DNA from 2 places in the Streptomyces sp. GL_140 genome. Region 2 is predicted to be linked to the other one. Evidence: riboswitches for the same ligand, from Rfam matches in the RefSeq annotation. Region 2 holds a riboswitch; the other holds the start of a gene.
The links. A riboswitch is a leader RNA that binds a small molecule or an ion and turns the genes downstream of it on or off. The one in region 2 is predicted to bind glycine.

Region 1: linked by a shared signal. The riboswitch ahead of gcvT (glycine cleavage system aminomethyltransferase GcvT) and the one ahead of gcvP (aminomethyl-transferring glycine dehydrogenase) in region 2 are both predicted to bind glycine.

The regions. Positions count from the first base shown of each region.
Region 1 is NZ_CM174404.1:5,860,682-5,871,122, reverse strand. Features, by position in the region: gene AC3IYJ_RS27235 (ABC transporter substrate-binding protein) at 1-672, opposite strand, end outside; gene AC3IYJ_RS27230 (ABC transporter permease) at 704-1,696, opposite strand; gene AC3IYJ_RS27225 (enhanced serine sensitivity protein SseB C-terminal domain-containing protein) at 2,191-2,931, opposite strand; gene AC3IYJ_RS27220 (enhanced serine sensitivity protein SseB) at 2,999-3,709, opposite strand; gene AC3IYJ_RS27215 (AAA family ATPase) at 3,834-4,478, opposite strand; glycine riboswitch at 4,761-4,863, shown strand; gene gcvT (glycine cleavage system aminomethyltransferase GcvT) at 5,048-6,163, shown strand; gene gcvH (glycine cleavage system protein GcvH) at 6,315-6,698, shown strand; gene glyA (serine hydroxymethyltransferase) at 6,714-7,970, shown strand; gene AC3IYJ_RS27195 (APC family permease) at 8,138-9,793, shown strand; gene AC3IYJ_RS27190 (L-serine ammonia-lyase) at 9,984-10,441, shown strand, end outside.
Region 2 is NZ_CM174404.1:1,488,014-1,498,454, forward strand. Features, by position in the region: gene AC3IYJ_RS06930 (PhzF family phenazine biosynthesis protein) at 1-123, shown strand, start outside; gene AC3IYJ_RS06935 (CPBP family intramembrane glutamic endopeptidase) at 143-925, opposite strand; gene AC3IYJ_RS06940 (glutamate-cysteine ligase family protein) at 1,081-2,616, opposite strand; gene AC3IYJ_RS06945 (hypothetical protein) at 3,125-3,745, shown strand; gene AC3IYJ_RS06950 (DUF5999 family protein) at 4,039-4,245, shown strand; gene gcvP (aminomethyl-transferring glycine dehydrogenase) at 4,374-7,259, opposite strand; glycine riboswitch at 7,457-7,555, opposite strand; gene AC3IYJ_RS06960 (PRC-barrel domain-containing protein) at 7,674-8,039, shown strand; gene AC3IYJ_RS06965 (DNA polymerase IV) at 8,081-9,595, opposite strand; gene AC3IYJ_RS06970 (MerR family transcriptional regulator) at 9,706-10,362, opposite strand.

The DNA of each region.
Region 1 (10,441 bases), 4.4 Mb from region 2:
GGAGGACGGCATGGCCAGCAGGTACTTGAAGTCGGAGTTGGGGCTCGCCAGGTTGAAGACGATCGTCTTGTCGTCCGGCGTCTCGACGGACTTCAGACCCATCTTGTTGGGGTCGGTGTCCTTGTACGGGCCGGGGTACTTCTGGCCCTGGTCGAGGACGTCGATCAGGTACGTGGGACCGCCGGACAGCACGTCCTGCGCGAAGACGCGCTCGATGCCGTACTTGAAGTCCTTCGAGGTGATCGGCGTGCCGTCCTCGAACTTCACGCCGTCCTTGATCTTGACGGTGTAGGTCTTGCCGTCGTTGCTCAGGACCGGGTCGGCCGCCGCGAGGTCCGGGACCAGCTTGGTGCCGGCCGCGCCGGGCTTGCTGTCGTACGCGAACAGCTGGCGTATGTAGAGACGCTGCAGGTTCCACACGAAGCCGTAGTAGGCGCGCGCCGGGTCGAGGTAGTCGACGTCCTGCGGGGACCAGAGCTTGAGCTCTCCGCCCTTGGTCGTCGACGGGTTCACGACGCCCGTGGTCGCGGCGTTGAAGCCGCTGGCACCGACGGACGCCTTGGCGTCCGGCTTCTTGTCCGCGGCTTTGTCACACGCCACGGCGGACACCGACAGGGCAGCGACCACCGCGGTGATCGCGAGCGCCTTCTTTCTGCGGATCACGTTGTCCAACCTCCATAGGTGGGTGAAGCGTTGAAGCGGTTCAGCTGCCCTTGGGGTCGAGTGCGTCACGCAGCCCGTCCCCGAAGAGGTTGAACGCCAGGACGGTGATGAAGATCGTCATACCGGGAACCACCATGTACATGGGGTCGTCCTGGTAGATGGGGACGGCGTCGGAGAGCATCTTTCCCCAGGAGGCCGTGGGCGGCTTGACGCCGGCACCGAGGAAGCTGAGGGCCGCCTCCGTCAGGATGTTGGTCGGGATGATCAGCGTCGTGTAGACGAGGATCGGTGCGACCAGGTTCGGCAGCAGCTCCTTGATCAGGATGTAGCCGCGGCCGGCCCCGAGGCTGCGTGCCGCCTCGACGTACTCGCGTTCGCGCAGCGAAATCGTCTGGCCTCGCACGATGCGGCCGATGTACGGCCAGCCGAAGAAGCCGATGACGACCACCAGCACGCCCATGCGGACACCGGAACCGGTGAAGCCCCAGAGGGAGTTGGGGACCACCGAGACCAGCGAGATGGTGAAGAGCAGCTGCGGGAAGGCCAGCAGCAGGTCCATCGTGCGGCTGATGATGCCGTCGACCCAGCCGCCGAGGAAGCCGGCCAGGGCGCCCAGCAGGCTGCCGAGGACGACCGAGACGAAGGCCGCGAGGAAGGCGACTACCAGGGAGATGCGCGCGCCGAAGACGATCCGGCTGAACACGTCGCGACCGTTGGTCGGCTCGACGCCCAGCAGGTAGTCGGGGCTGATGCCGCCGAACGAACCGAGCGGTGTGCCGAATTCCGGGTCGAGCAGATCTTCGTGGAACTCGTTGGGCGGGTGGCCCAGCAGGCTCACGATCAGCGGGGCGAAGACCGCCACCAGGATCAGGAAGATCACGATCACGCCGCCCGTCAGCGCGACCTTGTCGCGCTTGAGCCGCATCCATGCGATGCGGCCGGGCGAGCGGCCTTCGATGGCCTTGGCTGGGACGTCGGCTACGGACACGGGTGCGGGTGCTTCCGCGCTCGTGTCATGCAGTGGTGCCGTCATCGTGGTGGGGACCCCTCTCGGCCGACGGGTGGATCGGCCCATGCCCGCCGCTGTGGCGGCGTTGGTGCGGAGTGGCGCTCGGAGTGCGGTGTGCGGGTGTGCGGTGCACCGGGCAGCGCTGCGCCGTGGATACGGGCGTTGCTGGTGGTGCACGTGGTGCTGTACGAAACGACAAGCGAATTTCCCGTGGCGAACCAGTCTTTGGAGGACTGACCCGCTCTTGGGTGGGGAGTCTTCATCGGGCGCTCGATCAGCCGCCAGACCCGCAGGTGAATGGATGCGCAACCGTGATGTGAGGGTCGAGTTCCCGTTATCCGGACTTCGCTGCCACCTCAGCGGAGCAAGACAGCCTGTTCGGTACGGAATCGGACATGGCACCCAACTCGGCGTACTACCATGCCTATTGGGCGTACATCAGGGTTGAAATCAGGACAACGCAAAGGCCGCACGGAACGACTGTTCCGTGCGGCCTCGGGTGGCTTGATACCGATGTCTCAGTAGGCGGGCGCCTGTCCCTCGCGGTCGTAGAACGGCCGTGTCCGGGCGCGCAGCCACATCGCGACGGGGTCGTGCTCGTCCGCGAGCGCGACCGTGCACACGGGCACCCCCTCGGGGACCACACCGACCGACTGGCGCATCATTTCCCGTACGGACTCCAGCGCGTGCGCGGAGGCGTCGTACAGGTCGAGCCCCACGGCGAGGTACGGGGACCCCAGCGCGGGCTGCACCCAGGCGCGGCGCAGCGAGCGCACGGCGGGCGTGCGGTGCGCGTGCTGCGTCAGCAGCCCGTAGAACTGCGGGAGCTCGATGGCGGGCTCGGACAGCCGCAGCGGCCCGGCCGGCATCCGCTCCAGGCCGGTGGCGATCCGGCGCAGGTCGGCCCAGGGAATGCCGACGCCGCCGCCCTGGGCGTGCGGGTTGAGCCACAGCCCCCAGCGGTCGGGGTAGAGGGCGCGGGCGATGTCCCGGCCGGTGACCACCTCGTAGCCGCGGTTCCAGCCGCTGGCGGCCAGCTCCTGCGGGGAGGTCACGCAGGGCGCGTACCCGAGGTTCTCGACCTCCACGCCGCCGTACTGGGCGTCCGGGGAGCCGGGCTGCCCTTGCCAGAGCAGCATCCACAGCCGGCCCTCGGCGAGGGCGTGCAGGAGTGACTCGTAGCTCTCATAGCGCCCGGGAGTCACTTGGCGCAGCATGTGCTCGACCTGCCCGACCGCGGCCGTGCCTGACGCACTCACCCGGTACCCCTCTTCGTCTCTTCGTCCGCCCGTCGCCCACGCGTGTCCGCCCCCAGCTTAAGCGTGCCTACATCAGGTGGAAGGGGCGTACGCGCGTAACGATGAAGTCGACGACCGGGTCCTCCACGCCGTCCAGGAGGATCAACTGCACAGGCCAGGGCGCTGGAACCCGTGCGAGCGCGCGCCCGAGGGCCTCCATCGGGGCGTTCCGCATGTCGGGCTCCCATCCCACCAGCCGGACACCGACGTACAGCTGCGGCGCCCCGCCCTCGACGCTGGCGAGGCAGCGGTGGGCGGCCACGACGACTCCGGTCGCGCGGAACTCCTCGGCGGCGGCGGCCAGGAAGTCCACCGGGTCCTCCTGCCAGTCGGGCTCGAAGAGCCGGACCCGTCCGCCGGTGGCGGGGCCGTCGAGCGGGCTGCGGCCCATCCGGCAGAGCTCCGCGACGGCGGGCGGGGGCAGCGGGGCGCCGACGGCCCCCTCGGGGTTGAGCGCGATGCCCAGCTGCGGGGGCAGGCCCCGGGCGAAGTCCACGGCGGGGGCGACGGCGAAGTCCATGGCGGGCCCGGCGCAGACGCGGAACTGCTCCTCGGAGGTGTAGACGGGCACGTACGCGGCGCCGTTGATCTCCATGGTCGGCAGGTCCAGGCTCTGCGCGCCCCCGGGCAGCGGGATCCACACGTGGCTGCGCCCGAGCACTTCGAGGATCCGCCCGCCGGCATCCGCCTGCCCCAGCGCCGCCCCGAGCACCTGCTCCAGCTCGTTACCCGGCCACATGTACGCCTCCGCTTGCTTGCCCTTGTTCCGCCCCGAGGTTATCGGGCGGAGGCGGGCCGTCCGCCGGGGCGGGAGCCGTAGTGGCGCGGCTCACTGAACGGCCGGTGGCAGTGGAAGGGACGATCTAGCCGCAGGGCCGGTGGAAGTCGATCGCCGTCAGGCGGGCGGCCGCCGGGCGGTCCAGGAGGACCACCGAGGCGCAGCCGGCCGGCGGACGGCCCGACTCCGCCTCGCGCAGCAGCCGGGCCACCGCGCCCCGGTGCCGGGCGAAGGCGTACGCCGACACGCCCCGGCCCCGCGCGGCCTGCCCGGCCCGGGCCTCCTCGGGGGTGGTGTCCAGCAGCACCAGGTGCAGGGCGCGGCCCCGGCGCCGGGCGGCTCGGGCGAGGAGGGTGCGCACCCAGCTCTGCGTACCGCAGTCGTGGACCACGGCCGAGGCGCCGGAGCGGAGCACCCGCCACAGTCCCCAGTAGTGCGCGATCCGGACCACGGGTCGGTAGACGGCGTAGGGCAGCAGGGCCGGCATCCGGCGCTCCCACCGCTCGCGCGCGTCCTGGGAGTCGATGCCGCCGCCTTCGGCGGCCCGCTTGAGCAGGGTGGTCTTGCCGCCGCCGGGCAGTCCGGAGACGACCACTATGTCCCCTTCGGCGAAGCGGAGCCGCCCGGGGACCGCCGCCGGGCCGGCCGCGGCGCGGGGGCCGCGCAGGTCCCGTACCCTCGTCGGCGCGCCGGGCCGGGGGACGCTCCGCTGGGTCGGCACCGCGGACACCAAGGGCTCGCCGGGAGCCGCACCCGCGCCCGCACCGGCGCCCGCATCCGCCGCAGGCCCCGTACCCGCGCCCGATTCCGTACTCGCCGCCGCCAGTGCTCCGAATCTCCGCACAGTGATCGCCTCCCCCGCATCGGGTCACGAGGACCCTTCACCCCTGAGTGTAAAGAGACGGTAATCCGGGGGCCCCGGTTCCGCTCTGCTTCCGGCCCCCCTCCCCCATTCGGCCGCACGCCGTGCAATGATGTGCGCCATCTGGACACCAACTGCATACCGGCCGCTTGAATCCACGCGGGAGAGTTCCGACCGGCCCGAGGGCCGTGCCGGACGCCGAAGGAGCAAGTACCTCCCTTGAATCTCTCAGGCCCCGTACCGCGTGGATGAGGCAGATCTGAAAAGCGAGCCGCGCAGGCGCCCATGAGGGCACCGGCGTCGGCTCCACCCAAGGTGCAAGTCGAAGACCTTCCCCTGGAAGCGGGGAACTCTCGGCGAACCTCTCAGGTTCCGATGACAGATGGGGAGGAACTCCTCCTCGTCATGTCATGCCCTGGGACCCGGGAGCCACACCCATGAGCACTGCCCCCCGCCTGACCGCCCTCGATGCGCTGCACCGTGAGCTCGGTGCGACCATGACCGATTTCGCGGGCTGGGACATGCCCCTGCGGTACGCGAGCGAGCGCGACGAGCACAACGCCGTCCGCACCAAGGCCGGTCTGTTCGACCTCTCCCACATGGGCGAGATCACCCTGACCGGCCCCGAGGCCGTCAAGGTCCTGGACTACGCGCTGGTCGGCAACATCTCCACCGTCGGCGTCGGCCGCGCCCGCTACACGCACATCTGCCAGGAAGACGGCGGCATCCTCGACGACCTGATCGTCTACCGCCTGGGCGAGACCGAGTACATGGTGGTCGCCAACGCATCCAACGCGCAGATCGTCCTCGACGCGATCACCGAGCGCGCCGCCGGCTTCGACGCCGAGGTCCGTGACGACCGCGACGCCTACGCGCTGCTCGCGGTCCAGGGTCCCGAGTCCCCCGGGATCCTCGCCTCCCTCACCGACGCCGACCTGGACGGGCTGAAGTACTACGCCGGCCTGCCCGGCACGGTCGCCGGGGTGCCCGCGCTGATCGCGCGCACGGGCTACACCGGCGAGGACGGCTTCGAGCTGTTCGTCGCCCCCCAGTACGCCGTGGAGCTGTGGCAGGCGCTGACCAAGGCGGGCGAGGGCGTCGGCCTGGTCCCGGCCGGCCTGTCCTGCCGCGACACCCTGCGCCTGGAGGCGGGCATGCCGCTGTACGGGCACGAGCTGACCACCTCCCTCACCCCGTTCGACGCGGGTCTGGGCCGGGTCGTGAAGTTCGAGAAGGAGGGCGAGTTCGTCGGCCGCGCAGCCCTGGAGGCCGCCGCCGAGCGCGCCGCCTCCAACCCGCCGCGCAAGCTCGTCGGCCTGATCGCCGAGGGCCGCCGCGTGCCGCGCGCCGGCTTCTCCGTCACCTTCGACGGCCAGGTCGTCGGCGAGGTCACCTCGGGCGCCCCGTCCCCGACGCTGGGCAAGCCGATCGCGATGGCCTACGTCGACGCGGCGTACGCCGCGCCCGGCACCTCCGGCGTCGGCGTGGACATTCGCGGTACGCATGAGGCGTACGAGGTCGTGGCCCTGCCGTTCTACAAGCGGCAGAAGTAACCCCGCAACGGATCGGAGACCGTACGGGTCGCCCTCGTGGCCTCCCGTACGGGCCCACGCCCGCGGGCCCGCGCCCGCACACCGTCCCGGTCCGTCCCGGCACGCAAGACCACTGTTCGATCCACTCCCCCGCATCCAGGAGAATCAGGTCATGAGCAACCCCCAGCAGCTGCGTTACACCAAGGAGCACGAGTGGCTGTCGGACGCCGTGGACGGCGTCGCGACGGTCGGCATCACGGAGTTCGCGGCCAACGCGCTCGGTGACGTCGTCTACGCCCAGCTCCCCGAGGTCGGCGACACCGTCACCGAGGGCGAGACCTGTGGCGAGCTGGAGTCGACCAAGTCGGTCAGCGACCTGTACTCCCCCGTCACCGGTGAGATCGTCGAGGCCAACCAGGACGTCGTGGACGACCCGGCGCTCGTCAACACCGCCCCCTTCGAGGGTGGCTGGCTGTTCAAGGTGCGTCTGACGGAGGAGCCGAAGGACGTGCTCTCCGCCGACGAGTACGCCGCGCTCACCCACTCCGACAACTGACCCCAGGGGATCTTGATGTCCGTACTGAACACCCCCCTCCATGAGCTCGACCCCGACGTCGCCGCCGCCGTCGACGCCGAGCTCGTGCGCCAGCAGTCGACCCTGGAAATGATCGCGTCGGAGAACTTCGCTCCGGTCGCCGTCATGGAGGCCCAGGGCTCGGTCCTGACCAACAAGTACGCCGAGGGCTACCCGGGCCGCCGCTACTACGGCGGCTGCGAGCACGTGGACGTCGTCGAGCAGATCGCGATCGACCGCATCAAGGCGCTGTTCGGTGCCGAGGCCGCGAACGTGCAGCCCCACTCGGGCGCGCAGGCCAACGCGGCGGCGATGTTCGCGCTGATCAAGCCGGGCGACACGATCATGGGCCTGAACCTGGCCCACGGCGGTCACTTGACCCACGGCATGAAGATCAACTTCTCGGGCAAGCTCTACAACGTGGTCCCGTACCACGTCGACGAGACCGGCGAGGTCGACATGGCCGAGGTCGAGCGCCTCGCCAAGGAGTCCAAGCCGCAGCTGATCGTCGCGGGCTGGTCCGCCTACCCGCGCCAGCTGGACTTCGCCGCCTTCCGCCGTATCGCGGACGAGGTCGGCGCGTACCTGATGGTCGACATGGCGCACTTCGCCGGTCTGGTCGCGGCAGGTCTGCACCCGAACCCGGTGCCGCACGCCCACGTGGTCACCACCACCACGCACAAGACCCTCGGCGGTCCGCGCGGCGGCGTCATCCTGTCGACGCAGGAGCTGGCCAAGAAGATCAACTCCGCGGTCTTCCCGGGTCAGCAGGGCGGCCCGCTGGAGCACGTGATCGCGGCCAAGGCGGTCTCCTTCCTCGTCGCGGCCTCGCCCGAGTTCAAGGAGCGCCAGGAGCGCACCCTGGAGGGCGCGAAGATCCTCGCCGCCCGTCTGGTCCAGGACGACGTCAAGGCCGTGGGCGTGGACGTCCTCACCGGTGGCACCGACGTGCACCTGGTCCTGGTCGACCTGCGCAACTCCGAGCTGGACGGTCAGCAGGCCGAGGACCGCCTCCACGAGGTCGGCATCACGGTCAACCGCAACGCCATCCCGAACGACCCGCGGCCGCCGATGGTCACCTCGGGTCTGCGGATCGGTACGCCGGCGCTGGCCACCCGCGGTTTCGACGCCGAGGCCTTCACCGAGGTCGCCGAGATCATCGCGCAGGCGCTGAAGCCCGCCTACGACGCGGACGACCTGAAGGCGCGCGTCTCGGCGCTCGCGGCGAAGTTCCCGCTGTACCCGACGCTCTAGGCGCCGGCCTGGGAGGGCCCGGTCTTGTTTTGCACAGGGCCGGGCCCTCCTCATGACCAAAGCCCCAGGCGGATGCGGCCCATTGCCACTGAATAAGCCAAAAGATGGCAAATAGGCTCCAGATAAAAGGACCACCCGCACCCCTGGCAGGACGGACACCACACCGCATGGACATGAGCTCGGCCAACAGGAAGGGGCTCAGCCTCTTCGCCCTGATCATGATCGGGCTCGGCTCGATCTTCGGCTCCGGGTGGCTCTTCGGAGCGGGCCAGGCGGCCGCGGTCGCGGGGCCGGCGGCCATCATCGCCTGGGTCATCGGTGCCGTCTTCATCGGCATGATCGCCATGTCGTACGCGGAGGTGGGCGCGGCCTACCCGCTGCCCGGCTCGATGGCCCGCTTCGGCACCATCTCGCACGGGCCGGTGCTGGGCTTCATCACCGGCTGGGCGGTCTGGATCGCCATCGCCGCGCTGATCCCGATCGAGTCGATCGCCGGCACCCAGTACATGTCCTCCTGGAACTTCGGCTGGGCCAAGGGCCTCGTGGAGAACGGCGGTCTGACGACCTCCGGCATGGCGATGGCCCTCTTCCTGACCGTGGCGCTGTGGCTGGTCTGCTACTGGTCGGTGGCGCTGCTCGCCAAGGCGAACAACCTGCTCACCCTGGTCAAGTTCGCCATCCCGGTGCTCGCCGTCATCGCCCTGATCGCCTCCGGCTTCCACACCGGCAACTTCACCGACCACGGCGGCTTCGCGCCCAACGGCTGGTCCGCGGTCATGACCGCCGTCACCACCTCCGGTGTCGTCTTCGCCTTCAACGGCTTCCAGGCCGTCGTCAACCTCGGCGGCGCCGCCAAGAACCCCGGCCGCGCCATCCCGCTGGCCCTCGTCGGCGCGCTCTCGCTCGGCCTGGTCATCTACCTGGCCCTGCAGATCGCCTTCATCGGCGGCGTCCCGCCGGAGAAGCTGGCCGAGGCCGGCGGCTGGAGCGGCATCAACTTCTCCTCGCCCTTCGCCGACCTGGCCAAGATGCTGATGCTCCACTGGGTCGTCACGATGCTCCAGTTCGGTGCGTTCATCTCGCCCTCCGGTGCCAACATCGGAAACGTCGCCTCGGCCTCGTACATGGCGCAGAACCTCGCCGACACCGGCTTCTTCCCGAAGAAGATCCGCGAGGTGCACCCCAAGTACGGCACCGCCCGCCCCGCCATGTGGCTGAACCTCGGCTTCTCGGTCCTGCTCCTGGTCACCGTCGGTCACAGCTGGGAAGCCCTGGCCAGCGTCGTCTCCGCCGCGATGGTGGTCTCGTACCTGATGGGCCCGATCGCCGTCGGCGTCTTCCGCCGGACGAAGCCCGAGCTGCCGCGCCCCTTCCGCCTCCCGGCGGCCAAGATCCTCTGCCCGGTCACCTTCGCCTTCGCCGCCTGCGCCCTGTACTGGTCCAAGTGGCCGGACACCGGCAAGGTGGTGCTGCTCACCCTGGTGGCCGCCCCGATCGCGGCCGTGGTGCTCAAGCGCAAGGGCGAGAAGAACCTGGCCAAGCAGTTCGCCCCGGCCTGGTGGATGATCGCCTTCCTGCTGTGGCTGGGCACGCTGTCGGCGCTCGGCAGCGAGGAATTCGGCGGCCACGGGGTCATCCCGGGCGGCGTGGACATCGCCATCGTGGGCCTCTCGGCCCTGGGCTTCTACTTCTGGGCCGTACGGTCCGGGGTCAAGGCCCACTACGCGGGCCTGCCGGGCCCGGACCCGGTCCTGGACGCCGCCGACGCCCCCGCCTCCCCGGAGGGGGCCGACGCACCGGAGCGCGAACTGACCCACGCCTGATCCCCCTCGCCTGAGCGTCCCCCTCCCGACCCGTCCGGCGGCCGAGCTGTTCACCTCACCGCGTTAAGCTCGACTGCCGGACAAAATCCGCAGATCACCCCGATCACTCCGCCTCCGCCTCCCCATCCCGCCCCATCCCGCCCCTCCCTGCCCCGCTCCCACCCACGAGCAGACATAGGAGTCCGCAACCGTGGCCATCTCCGTCTTCGATCTCTTCTCGATCGGCATCGGTCCTTCCTCCTCCCACACCGTCGGCCCGATGCGCGCCGCGCGCATGTTCGTGACCCGGCTCAAGAAGGATGGTTTCCTCGCCCAGACCGTCTCCGTCCGCGCCGAGCTCTTCGGCTCCCTCGGAGCGACCGGCCACGGCCACGGCACCCCCAAGGCCGTCCTGCTGGGCCTGGAAGGCCACTCCCCCCGCACCGTGAACGTGGAGACCGCCGACGACGAGGTCGAGCGCATCCGCAAGACGGGCCGCCTGCGGCTGCTGGGCACCGAAATAGGCGATGTCCACGAGATCGCCTTCGACGAGCCGAACCAGCTGATCCTGCACCGGCGCAGGTCGCTGCCGTACCACGCGAACGGCATGACCCTCTTCGCGTACGACGCGGCGGGCACGCCACTCCTGGAGAAGACGTACTACTCGGT
Region 2 (10,441 bases):
CTCGTCGGCCTCCAGGGCGGAGCGCGCACCGGTCTGGTCAGGGTCCGGCTGAAGGGCGACCGTACGCTGCTGACGGGGACCGCCGTCACCGTCATCGACGGCGAACTGCTCACCGCCCCCTGAGACAGAAGGCGTACGGCGGCTACGGGGTGGGCAGCCAGCCCACCTTGCCCGCCAGCAGGGCGTACCCGCCGAAGGCCACGATGTCCAGCAGCGCATGGGCGACGACGAGCGGCCCGACCCGGCCCCAGCGCCGGTAGGCCAGGACGAAGACGACGCCCATCACCATGTTGCCGATGAAGCCGCCGATGCCCTGGTAGAGGTGGTAGGAACCGCGCAGCACGGAGCTGGCGATCAGCGCGGCCATCGGCGACCAGCCCAGCTGACCGAGCCTGCGCAGCAGGTAGGCCAGCACGATGACCTCCTCCACCACGGAGTTCTGCACCGCGGAGAGGATGAGCACCGGGAACTTCCACCACACGTCGGGAAGCGCCTCCGGCACCACCGTCAGGTTGAAGCCCGTGGCCCGCGCCACCAGGTAGAAGGCGAGCCCGGCGCTCCCGATGCCGGCCGCGACGAGCGCACCCCGGCCCAGGTCCCACACGGGTCGGGTGCGGTCGAAACCCAGCACCTTCAGCCCGGGGGCACCCTCGCGCGTCAGCAGGTGCGCCACCAGCAGTACGGGGACCAGCGCGCTCGCGATGCCGAACAGCTGCCAGGCCAGGTCGAGCCAGGGCCGGCCCGGGGCGTACGAACCGTTGAGCGTGGCGGCCTGGTCCTTGAGCCCGCCGGGCTTGGTCAGCGAGCCGATGAAGCTGATCAGCGCCGAGACGCCGCTCGCGCCCAGGGACAGCGCGAGCACGAGCAGCGTCTCGTCGCGCAGGACCCTGCGCCCGTCCCGGCCCCCGCCCAGTGCCCCGTCCAGCTCCCCGACCACCGGTTCCGGCTCCGTCCGCACGCTCGTCTCCCGTCCGCCGACCACTGCGATCACCCCATACTGCCTCGTCGGCGGGTGAACGGGATCACCGGACGGGACCGGAGCCGAACGGGAGCCGGATCACAGTGCCCGGACGCCCCGGGTCAGCCCCGGGCCGCCGTCACGGCGCTCACCTCCGCCTCCGCGAGACCGACCGGCCAGGTGTGCACGGGGTCGCCCTTGTGCATCAGCTCGCTGTAGCGGCGCGTGGTCGCGGCGAGCGCCGCGTCCCGCTCCAGCCCGGCCGCGAGCGCCCGGTGGTACGTCTCCACCTGCCAGGTCGCTCCGTTGACCCGTCGCCGACATCGCTCCTCGATGATGCCTAGGTAGTGGTCCCGGTCGGCGGGCTCGATGCCCCAGGCGTCCAGTCCCGCGGCCGCCATCGGCAGCAGCTCGTCCAGCACCAGCCGTACGGCCGGCACGCTGGCCAGTCCGCCGCCCCGGCCCCGGCGCGGCCAGCGCAGCCGGGCGTCGATCCCGTAGCGGCAGGCCGCGTCGAAATTGGCCTCCGCTTCCGCGAAGGGCAGCCGGCTCCACACCGGACGCTGCTCGTCCGCGAGGGTCCGTACGAGCCCGTAGTAGAAGGCCGCGTTGGCGACGACGTCCGCCACCGTCGGCCCGGCCGGCAGTACCCGGTTCTCCACGCGCAGGTGCGGCACCCCGTCGGCGACCCCGTACACGGGCCGGTTCCACCGGTAGACCGTGCCGTTGTGCAGGACCAGTTCCTGAAGGCTGGGCACCCCTCCCTCGGCGAGGACCCGCAGCGGCTCCTCCTCATCGCAAATCGGCAGCAGGGACGGGAAGTAGCGGACGTTCTCGGCGAAGAGCTCGTACGCCGAATCCACCCACCGCTCGCCGAACCAGGTGCGCGGCCGCACCCCCTGCGCCTGGAGCTCGGGCGGCCGGGTGTCGGTGGCCTGCTGGAAGAGCGGCGGCCTCGACTCCCGCCACAGCTCGCGCCCGAACAGGAACGGCGAGTTGGCGCCGACGGCTATCTGTACGGCGGCCACCGCCTGCGCCGCGTTCCACACGTCCGCGAACCGGGCCGGAGTCACCTGCAGGTGCAGTTGTACGGAGGTGCACGCGGCCTCGGGCACGATCGATCCCGAGGTCCAGGTCAGCCGCTCGACTCCGTCGATGTCGAGCGTGAAGTCCTCGCCGCGCATCATCAGGATCTGCTCGTTCAGCAGCGAGTAGCGGTCCACCGCCGAGAGGTTGGCGGTGACCAGGTCGGCGCGGGAGATCGTCGGCAGAATTCCGATCATCACCACCCCGGCGTCGATCTCGACGGCCTGCCGGTGGGCATAGCCGAGACCCGCGCTCAGTTCCTCGGCGAGCCGGTCGAATACCCGGCCGCCGAGCCGGTGCGGAAGTACATTCACCTCCAGGTTGAACATTCCAAGTTCCGTTTGGAAATCGGGGCTCGCAATGCGCTCCAGAACCTGTGCGTTCACCATTCTCGGCAACCCGTCGGCACCAGCCAGATTCAACTCGATCTCGAGCCCCATCATGTTCTTGGGCCGATCGAACCTCTTCTCTTCCAGAAGCCGCTCCAGTCCCTCCAGGCACTCGTGAAGCTTCCTCCGGTACCGTTGCCGATCGGACAGGTCGAATCCGCCCGCCACGACCTTCTCCCCCATCGAAGCGTCCCTCCTCGACTGGGCCTGGCAGGCTTGGAAAAGATCCCTCACCCCAGGCGCGCGTTACGGTCGATGATGCCCCGGCGGCATGATCGATAACGCGGAAGGGGCGTGACTGGCGAGGAGCGCGCGCCGGTTTGGCCGACAGGCGCTTTGGCACATTCCCCTGGCATGCCGAGCTGCGCAAATACCCCATATGATTTGCCGGTTCCGAATAACCGGCGCTTTCCAGCCGAGCCCCCGTCCGGTAACCTCCGAGGTCAGCGCGGCACGATTGCGCGCACGCGTCATGAATGCCATGTCAGGGGGACCGGTAAGCGCCTTGCCCGCAATAGGCGGGACAGCTAGCCGAAACACTGCGTGAACACATGTCGTATAAACTCCGCAAACGAGGCAGAGAGTTGGCGCGCGGCCATTGCCCCTCAGCCCCCCTCTGGCCCCAGAATGCGACAGCGCCGTCCCGCACCTCCCCCGATCCACCGGTCTCCCAAGCGAGAGGCGACCCACCATGCCGCTGCACGTCCCTCCGGCCCCCGCGCCCGCCCTGCGCAGCGTCCTCGCGGCCCTCGGTTCCCCCAGCGCCGTCAACGAAGCACACACCCCGGCCCTGCGCTCACTCCAGGGCCCGATGACCGCCGAACTGCCACTGCCCGTACACGTCCTGGACCGGCTGAACCTCTCCGGCCTGACGGCCGGCGGCCGGCCGCCGCGCACCAGGCTGACCGGCTGGCGGTTCCTGATCCGCAGCGGTGAGCGCTACGTGGCTGCCGCCGACACCCGACTGACCCCGGACGGGTGGGCCTTCTCCCACTTCTTCGAGGGCCCCTACGTAGCAGCCACCGAACGCGCGCTGCGCCAGGCGGAATCCCTCGGCAAGAGCTACCAGCCACGACTGCTGTCCGTACCGGAGCTGTACATGCTGACGCTGTGGCTCCACGGGGCCGTGGGCGCCGACGCGGCGTCCGGGATGCCGGCGGCCGCCGATCTGCTGGTCCCGCTGGCGCCCGCCCCGCCCGGAATCGCCGCCTACCGACCGCACCCGGTGTCCGAACTGCTGCCCGTGATGACCCACCGGCTCACGCCCACGGCGCCGCCGGTCCCGCCCTCGATGGCGGCCCCGGCCGCCTGAACGAGGCACGGCGCACCGCTGGAGGAAGCACGGTGACCGGAACTGCCCATTCGGCCTAGCCCACTCGGGCCCCCTGCGAACCACCCGAAATGACAGGGGAGTTGGCCTGAACCGCCCGCACGGGTGATGCGTCATCAATCTATGAGGACAGCTGCCGGGAAATCCCTGCGGACACCGAGTCCTAGGGGAACACTGGGGACCCTGACCAAGCCAAATCGTTGATACGGGGGGCGGCCATGAACAACGCATCGAGCCGCAGCACACAGACCACACCGCAGCGAAAGAACGCATCCATGTGCCAGCACAAGCCAGCATGCCCGTCAGCCGACTCCGCCGACCGGGAGGCCGCACACCCCGTGGCCGTCCACCCGGAACAGGGCTGGAGCCTGCTGTGCAACGGCGTCCTGCTCTTCGAGGACACCGGTGAGCTGCTGCCGGACGGCCAGATCATCGCTCCGCACCGCACGCTCTCCGCAGCGCACGTGATGAAGGCCGCCTAGCCGGGCCCGTCCGCCGACAGCGAGCGCCGAAAGGGGCCGGCCCAGGAGTACCACTCCCGGACCGGCCCCTTCGTCATGCACTGGAAGACCTCAGAACCGCACGGCTCCCGCCGCGGGCCCGCGAAGGCCTAGTTGTCGTACTCGTCCAGCGGCGGGCAGGAACACACCAGGTTCCGGTCACCGAAGGCGCCGTCGATGCGGCGCACCGGCGGCCAGTACTTCTCCGCGGCCGACACCCCGCCCGGGAAGACGGCCTCGTCACGGGTGTACGGGTGGTTCCACTCGCCGCCCAACGCCGCCGCCGTGTGCGGGGAGTTGGCCAGCGGGTTGTCGTCCACCGGCCACTCGCCGCCCGCGACCCGCTCGATCTCGGCGCGGATGGCGATCATCGCGTCGCAGAAGCGGTCGATCTCGGCGAGGTCCTCGGACTCCGTCGGCTCGATCATGAGCGTCCCGGCGACCGGGAAGGACATGGTCGGCGCGTGGAAGCCGTAGTCGATCAGGCGCTTGGCGATGTCGTCGATGCTGACGCCCGTGGCCTTGGACAGCGGGCGCATGTCGATGATGCACTCGTGCGCGACCAGGTTGCCCGGTCCGGTGTAGAGCACTGGGTAGTGCGGCTCCAGGCGCTTGGCGATGTAGTTCGCGCCGAGCACCGCCACCTGGGTGGCGCGCTTGAGGCCCTCGCCGCCCATCAGGCGCACGTACGACCAGGAGATCGGCAGGATGCCGGCCGAGCCCCACGGAGCGGCCGAGATCGGGCCGACGCCCGTCTCGGGGCCGGCGGTCGGCTGGAGCGGGTGGTTGGGCAGGTACGGGGCCAGGTGGGCCCGGACGCCGACCGGACCGACGCCGGGGCCGCCGCCGCCGTGCGGGATGCAGAAGGTCTTGTGCAGGTTCAGGTGCGAGACGTCGCCACCGAAGTGACCGGGCTTGGCCAGGCCCACCAGGGCGTTGAGGTTGGCGCCGTCCACGTAGACCTGGCCGCCGGCGTCGTGCACCTGGGCGCAGATGTCGGCGACGTGCTCCTCGAACACACCGTGCGTGGAGGGGTAGGTGATCATCAGGACGGCGAGCTCGTCGCGGTACTGCTCGATCTTGGCGCGCAGGTCGGCCGCGTCCACCTCGCCGTCGTCGGCGGTCTTGACCACGACGACCTTCATGCCGGCCATCACGGCGCTCGCGGCGTTGGTGCCGTGCGCGGAGGACGGGATGAGACAGACGGTGCGCTGCTCGTCGCCGTTCGCCCGGTGGTAGGCGCGGACGGCCAGCAGACCGGCGAGCTCACCCTGGGAGCCGGCGTTCGGCTGAATGGAGACCTTGTCGTAGCCGGTGACCTCGCAGAGACGTTCCTCCAGCTCGGTGATGAGCGTGAGGTAGCCCTCCGCCTGCTCCACCGGGGCGAAGGGGTGCAGCTGGCCGAACTCGGGCCAGGTGACCGACTCCATCTCGGTGGTCGCGTTGAGCTTCATGGTGCAGGAGCCCAGCGGGATCATGCCGCGGTCCAGCGCGTAGTCCTTGTCCGAGAGCTTGCGCAGGTAGCGCAGCATCGCGGTCTCGGAGCGGTGCTGGTGGAAGACCGGGTGGGCCAGGTACGCGTCCTTGCGCAGCAGCCCCTCGGGCAGCGCGTCGGCGGTGACGGCGTCGAGCTCCTCCAGGTCGGCGGTCACCCCGAAGGCCGCCCAAACGGCGTCCACGTCGGCGCGCAGGGTGGTCTCGTCGCACGCGGCGGAGACCAGATCGGCGTCCACCTGGTACAGGTTGACCCCGCCCTCGCGGGCCGCGGCCACGACCTCGGCGGCACGGCCCGGGACGCGGGCGGTGAGGGTGTCGAAGTAGGCGCCGTGCACGACCTCGACCCCGCCGGCCTTCAGGCCGGCGGCGAGCAGGGTGGCGTAGCGGTGGGTGCGGCGGGCGATCGTCCGCAGGCCGTCCGGGCCGTGGTAGACCGCGTACATGCCGGCCATGACGGCGAGCAGCACCTGCGCGGTGCAGATGTTGCTGGTGGCCTTCTCGCGGCGGATGTGCTGCTCACGGGTCTGGAGGGCCAGGCGGTAAGCCTTGTTGCCGTCCGCGTCCACGGAGACGCCGACGAGGCGGCCGGGCAGCGAGCGGGCGTGCTTGGCCTGGACGGCCATGTAGCCGGCGTGCGGTCCGCCGAAGCCCATCGGGACGCCGAAGCGCTGGGTGGTGCCGACGGCGATGTCCGCGCCCAGCTCGCCCGGGGAGGTCAGCAGGGTCAGGGCGAGCAGGTCGGCGGAGACGGCGACGATCGCGCCGAGCTCGTGGGCCCGGTCGATGACCGGCTTGATGTCCCGTACGGCACCGGAGGCGCCCGGGTACTGCACGAGCACGCCGTAGATGCCGCGCTCGGCGGCCTCGGCCGGGATGCCCTCGGAGAGGTCGGCGACGACCACGTCGATGCCGATCGGCTCGGCGCGGGTCTGGATCACGGCGATGGTCTGCGGCAGCGCGTCGGCGTCGACGAGGAAGACGTTGCCCTTGGCCTTGCCCACGCGGCGGGCCAGCGTCATGGCCTCGGCGGCCGCGGTGCCCTCGTCGAGCAGGGAGGCGCCGGAGGTCGGCAGGCCGGTCAGCTCGGCGACGACGGTCTGGAAGTTCAGCAGGGCTTCCAGGCGGCCCTGCGAGATCTCGGGCTGGTACGGCGTGTACGCCGTGTACCAGGCCGGGTTCTCCATGACGTTGCGCAGGATCACCGGCGGCGTGAAGGTGCCGTAGTAACCCAGGCCGATCATGGAGGAGAGGACCTGGTTGCGGTCGGCGAGCTGACGCAGCTCGGCGAGCACCTCGGCCTCGGTCCGCGCCTCGGGCAGGTTCAGCGCGGCAGTGGTCTTGATCACATCCGGCACCGCTGCGGCGGTCAGTTCGTCCAGCGAGCCGTAGCCCACCTGGGCGAGCATCTTCGCCTGCGCCTCGGCATCAGGGCCGATGTGGCGCTGCTCGAAGGGGATGCCTCGCTCCAGCTGGGAGAGCGGAATGCGGTTGGCGGTCATGTACGGAGGCCTCCTGGGTCGTACGACCTGCGAGGGGCACCACGGCGCGGGCACCCGGACGGCCTCCCCCTCTGTCATCACAACCTGAGAGCTTCACCGGGCCACGCGGGGGTCTCCCGGGGGTCCGGCTTTCACCGTCGGTGAGGGAAGGAACCGGCACTGCGCGCCCGGTACCGCCCCTACTTTCCAGAGTGGCCTCACCACGTGCGGTACGTATGCCTGAGAGATTCCGGGGAGGATTTGCTCCTTCGGCGCCCCCGTCTTGCTCACTTGGAGGACTCTCCCGCACAGGGTCAACAGCCGTTACCCAGCCTACCAGCGAGGATCTCGGCCCCTCCCCGAGTGGCCCACTCTCCGGAAATGCACTTTTGTAGTCATTACGGAGGAGTTGCGACCAAATGGAGGGACCGGAACGTGCAGACCGACATCGATCCCCGCAGCCTGATCGGCCGCAAGGCGTTCGACCGCAATGGTGCCAAGATCGGCACCGTCGACGAGGTCTACCTCGACGATGCCACGGGCGTCCCGGAATGGGCCGCCGTCCGGACCGGCCTCTTCAGCCGGGACGCCTTCGTTCCCCTGGAACCCAGCGAGATGGTGGGCGACACCCTGCGCGTGCCCTTCGACCGCTCCCTCATCAAGGACGCCCCCGACTTCGGCGTCGGCCGCCACCTCTCCCCCGAGCAGGAGCTCCAGCTCTACCACCACTACGGCCTCGACGTGGCCCTGCCCAGCGACTTCAGCCACGACTTCGGCCGCCTGGCGGGCGACGAGGACTGACGAAGGCCGACGAGAGCCGACAAGATCCGAAAGATGAAGGCCTAGCCGGGCACACCACCACTCCCCACCAGCGGAAGCGGATCGGACGGCTCCAGCTCGGGGTCGTCCACCCGGAAGGTCCGTACCCGGCCCGGCTCCGAGCCGGGCTCCTCGAACCGCACGGTCACCCGCCCGACCCCGCTCCCCTGCACCCACCCGGGCCCGTACACCGTGTGCCGCACATCACTCCCGGCCTGCCACAGCCGCCCGGAGCCGGCGTCGCCCTCACCGGGCGGCGCGCTGCCGCCCTCGGAGTCCACGGCGGCCGGAGCCTGCGCGCCGCCGGGCCGCCCCGCGCCGGGCTCCGCGGCGCCCTGCTCCGGCTGGACCCCACCCTTACCACCGGGCGCTACCGAGCCCTCCGCGTCGGCGACCGCACCCGTCTCCTCGGCCCCTTCGACCCCCTCCGGCCCAGCGGCATCCCCTTCCCCCGCAGCGGTCAGCGTCACGGCGAAGGCGAACAGATCCTCCTGCGTGTAGTCCGCCAGCCCCGTCACGCCCACCCCCAGCAGCCGCACCCCGCCCGTGGTGTCCACCGCCTCCAGAAGCCGCGCCGCGGCCTCCCGCACCACCGCCGGGTCGTCGGTCGGCCCCCGCAGGGTCTCGGACCGGGTCAGCGTCGAGAAGTCGTACCGCCGCACCTTGAGCACGATGGTCCGCCCCGAGTGGCCGGACTCCCGCAGCCGCCGCACGCACCGGTCCGCGAGCCGCTGCACCTCGCCCCGGATCCGGACCCGGTCGTGCAGGTCCACGTCGAAGGTGTCCTCGACCGACACCGATTTCGCGTCGCGCTCGGCGACCACCGGCCGCTCGTCCACGCCCCTGGCCATCCGGTAGAGCCCGACCCCGTGCGAGCGCCCCACCATCCGGACCAGTTCGTCCTCGCCCGCCGCCGCCAGCTCCCCCACCGTGGTGATCCCGGCCCGCCGCAGGTGCTCCCCGGTGGCCGGCCCCACCCCGGGCAGGGTCCGCACCGACATCGGCGCGAGATGGGCCCGCTCGGTGCCGACCTCGATCAGCAGCAGCCCCGCGGGCTTGGCCTCCTCGGAGGCCACCTTGGCCAGCATCTTGGACCCGGCCAGCCCGACCGATCCGCTGAGCCCGGTCGCGGCCATGATGTCGGCCCGCAGCCGTTCCCCGACTACCCGTGCGGACTCCGCGTCGAAGGCGACCCCGCCCGCCTCCAGGTCCACGAAGGCCTCGTCCAGGCTCAGGGGCTCCACCAGCGGCGACAGCTGCCGCAGGAGGGCCATGACGGTGTCGCTGACCGCCCTGTAGAGACCGAAGCGCGGGATCAGGTACGCGCCGTTCGGGCAGAGCCGCCGCGCCTGCGCCGTCGGCATCGCCGAGTGGACCCCGAACCGCCTGGCCTCGTACGAACAGGTGGCGACGACCCCGCGCGGACCGAGCCCGCCGACGATGACGGCCTTGCCGCGCAGGCTCGGCTTCGACGCCTGCTCCACGGACGCGTAGAAGGCGTCCATGTCCAGATGCATGATGGTCGGCGCGGCTCTCACCGCACCGATGCTGCCCTACGCCACTGACAAACGGCCCGAGGCCGTCCGGCCGGGCCCGCCGTCATGGCGGGCCCGGCCGGACGGCCTCGGTACACGAGCTCCTAGACGGCCTAGACCGCCCGGTTGCGCCGCGCGGCCAGCTCGTCGGTGGGGTTGTGCCCGACCACCGTCTCACCGGTGTCCACGCGCTCCCCGTGGAGCTGCGACAGGGCGTTCTCGACATCGCGCCAGACCACGCCGACGGCGATCCCGAAGATGCCCTGTCCGCCCTGGAGCAGGCCGACGACCTGTTCAGGCGAGGTGCACTCGTAGACCGTGGCGCCGTCGCTCATCAACGTCATGCGCTCGAGGTCCGACAACCCGCTGTCGCTCAGGTGCTGCACGGCGGTGCGGATGTTCTGCAGCGCCACCCCGGTGTCCAGGAAGCGCTTGACGATCTTGAGGACGACCACGTCCCGGAAGCTGTACAGCCGCTGCGTGCCCGACCCGTACGCGGGACGCACGCTCGGCTCCACCAGCCCCGTCCGCGCCCAGTAGTCGAGCTGCCGGTAGGTGATGCCGGCCGCGGCGCAAGCCGTCGGCCCGCGGTAGCCGACCTGCTCGGGAGCCGCCTCGCCGCCCTGGGGTCCCACCGACCCCACCGAACCCAGCGGCGCGGGCTCCGGCTGACGGCGCGCGGAGCTCACCGCACCACCGTGCAGCGGGTACGGCCCACCGTCACTCCGTGCGGGGATGCCCCCGGTCGTACCGTCGCCCGTGACTCTCACGCCGACCCTCCGTCCTTGACCTGCCACCTTGAAGGTAGGCAGTCACCAGGGGTGCGTCAACGATCGCCACACTCGGCAC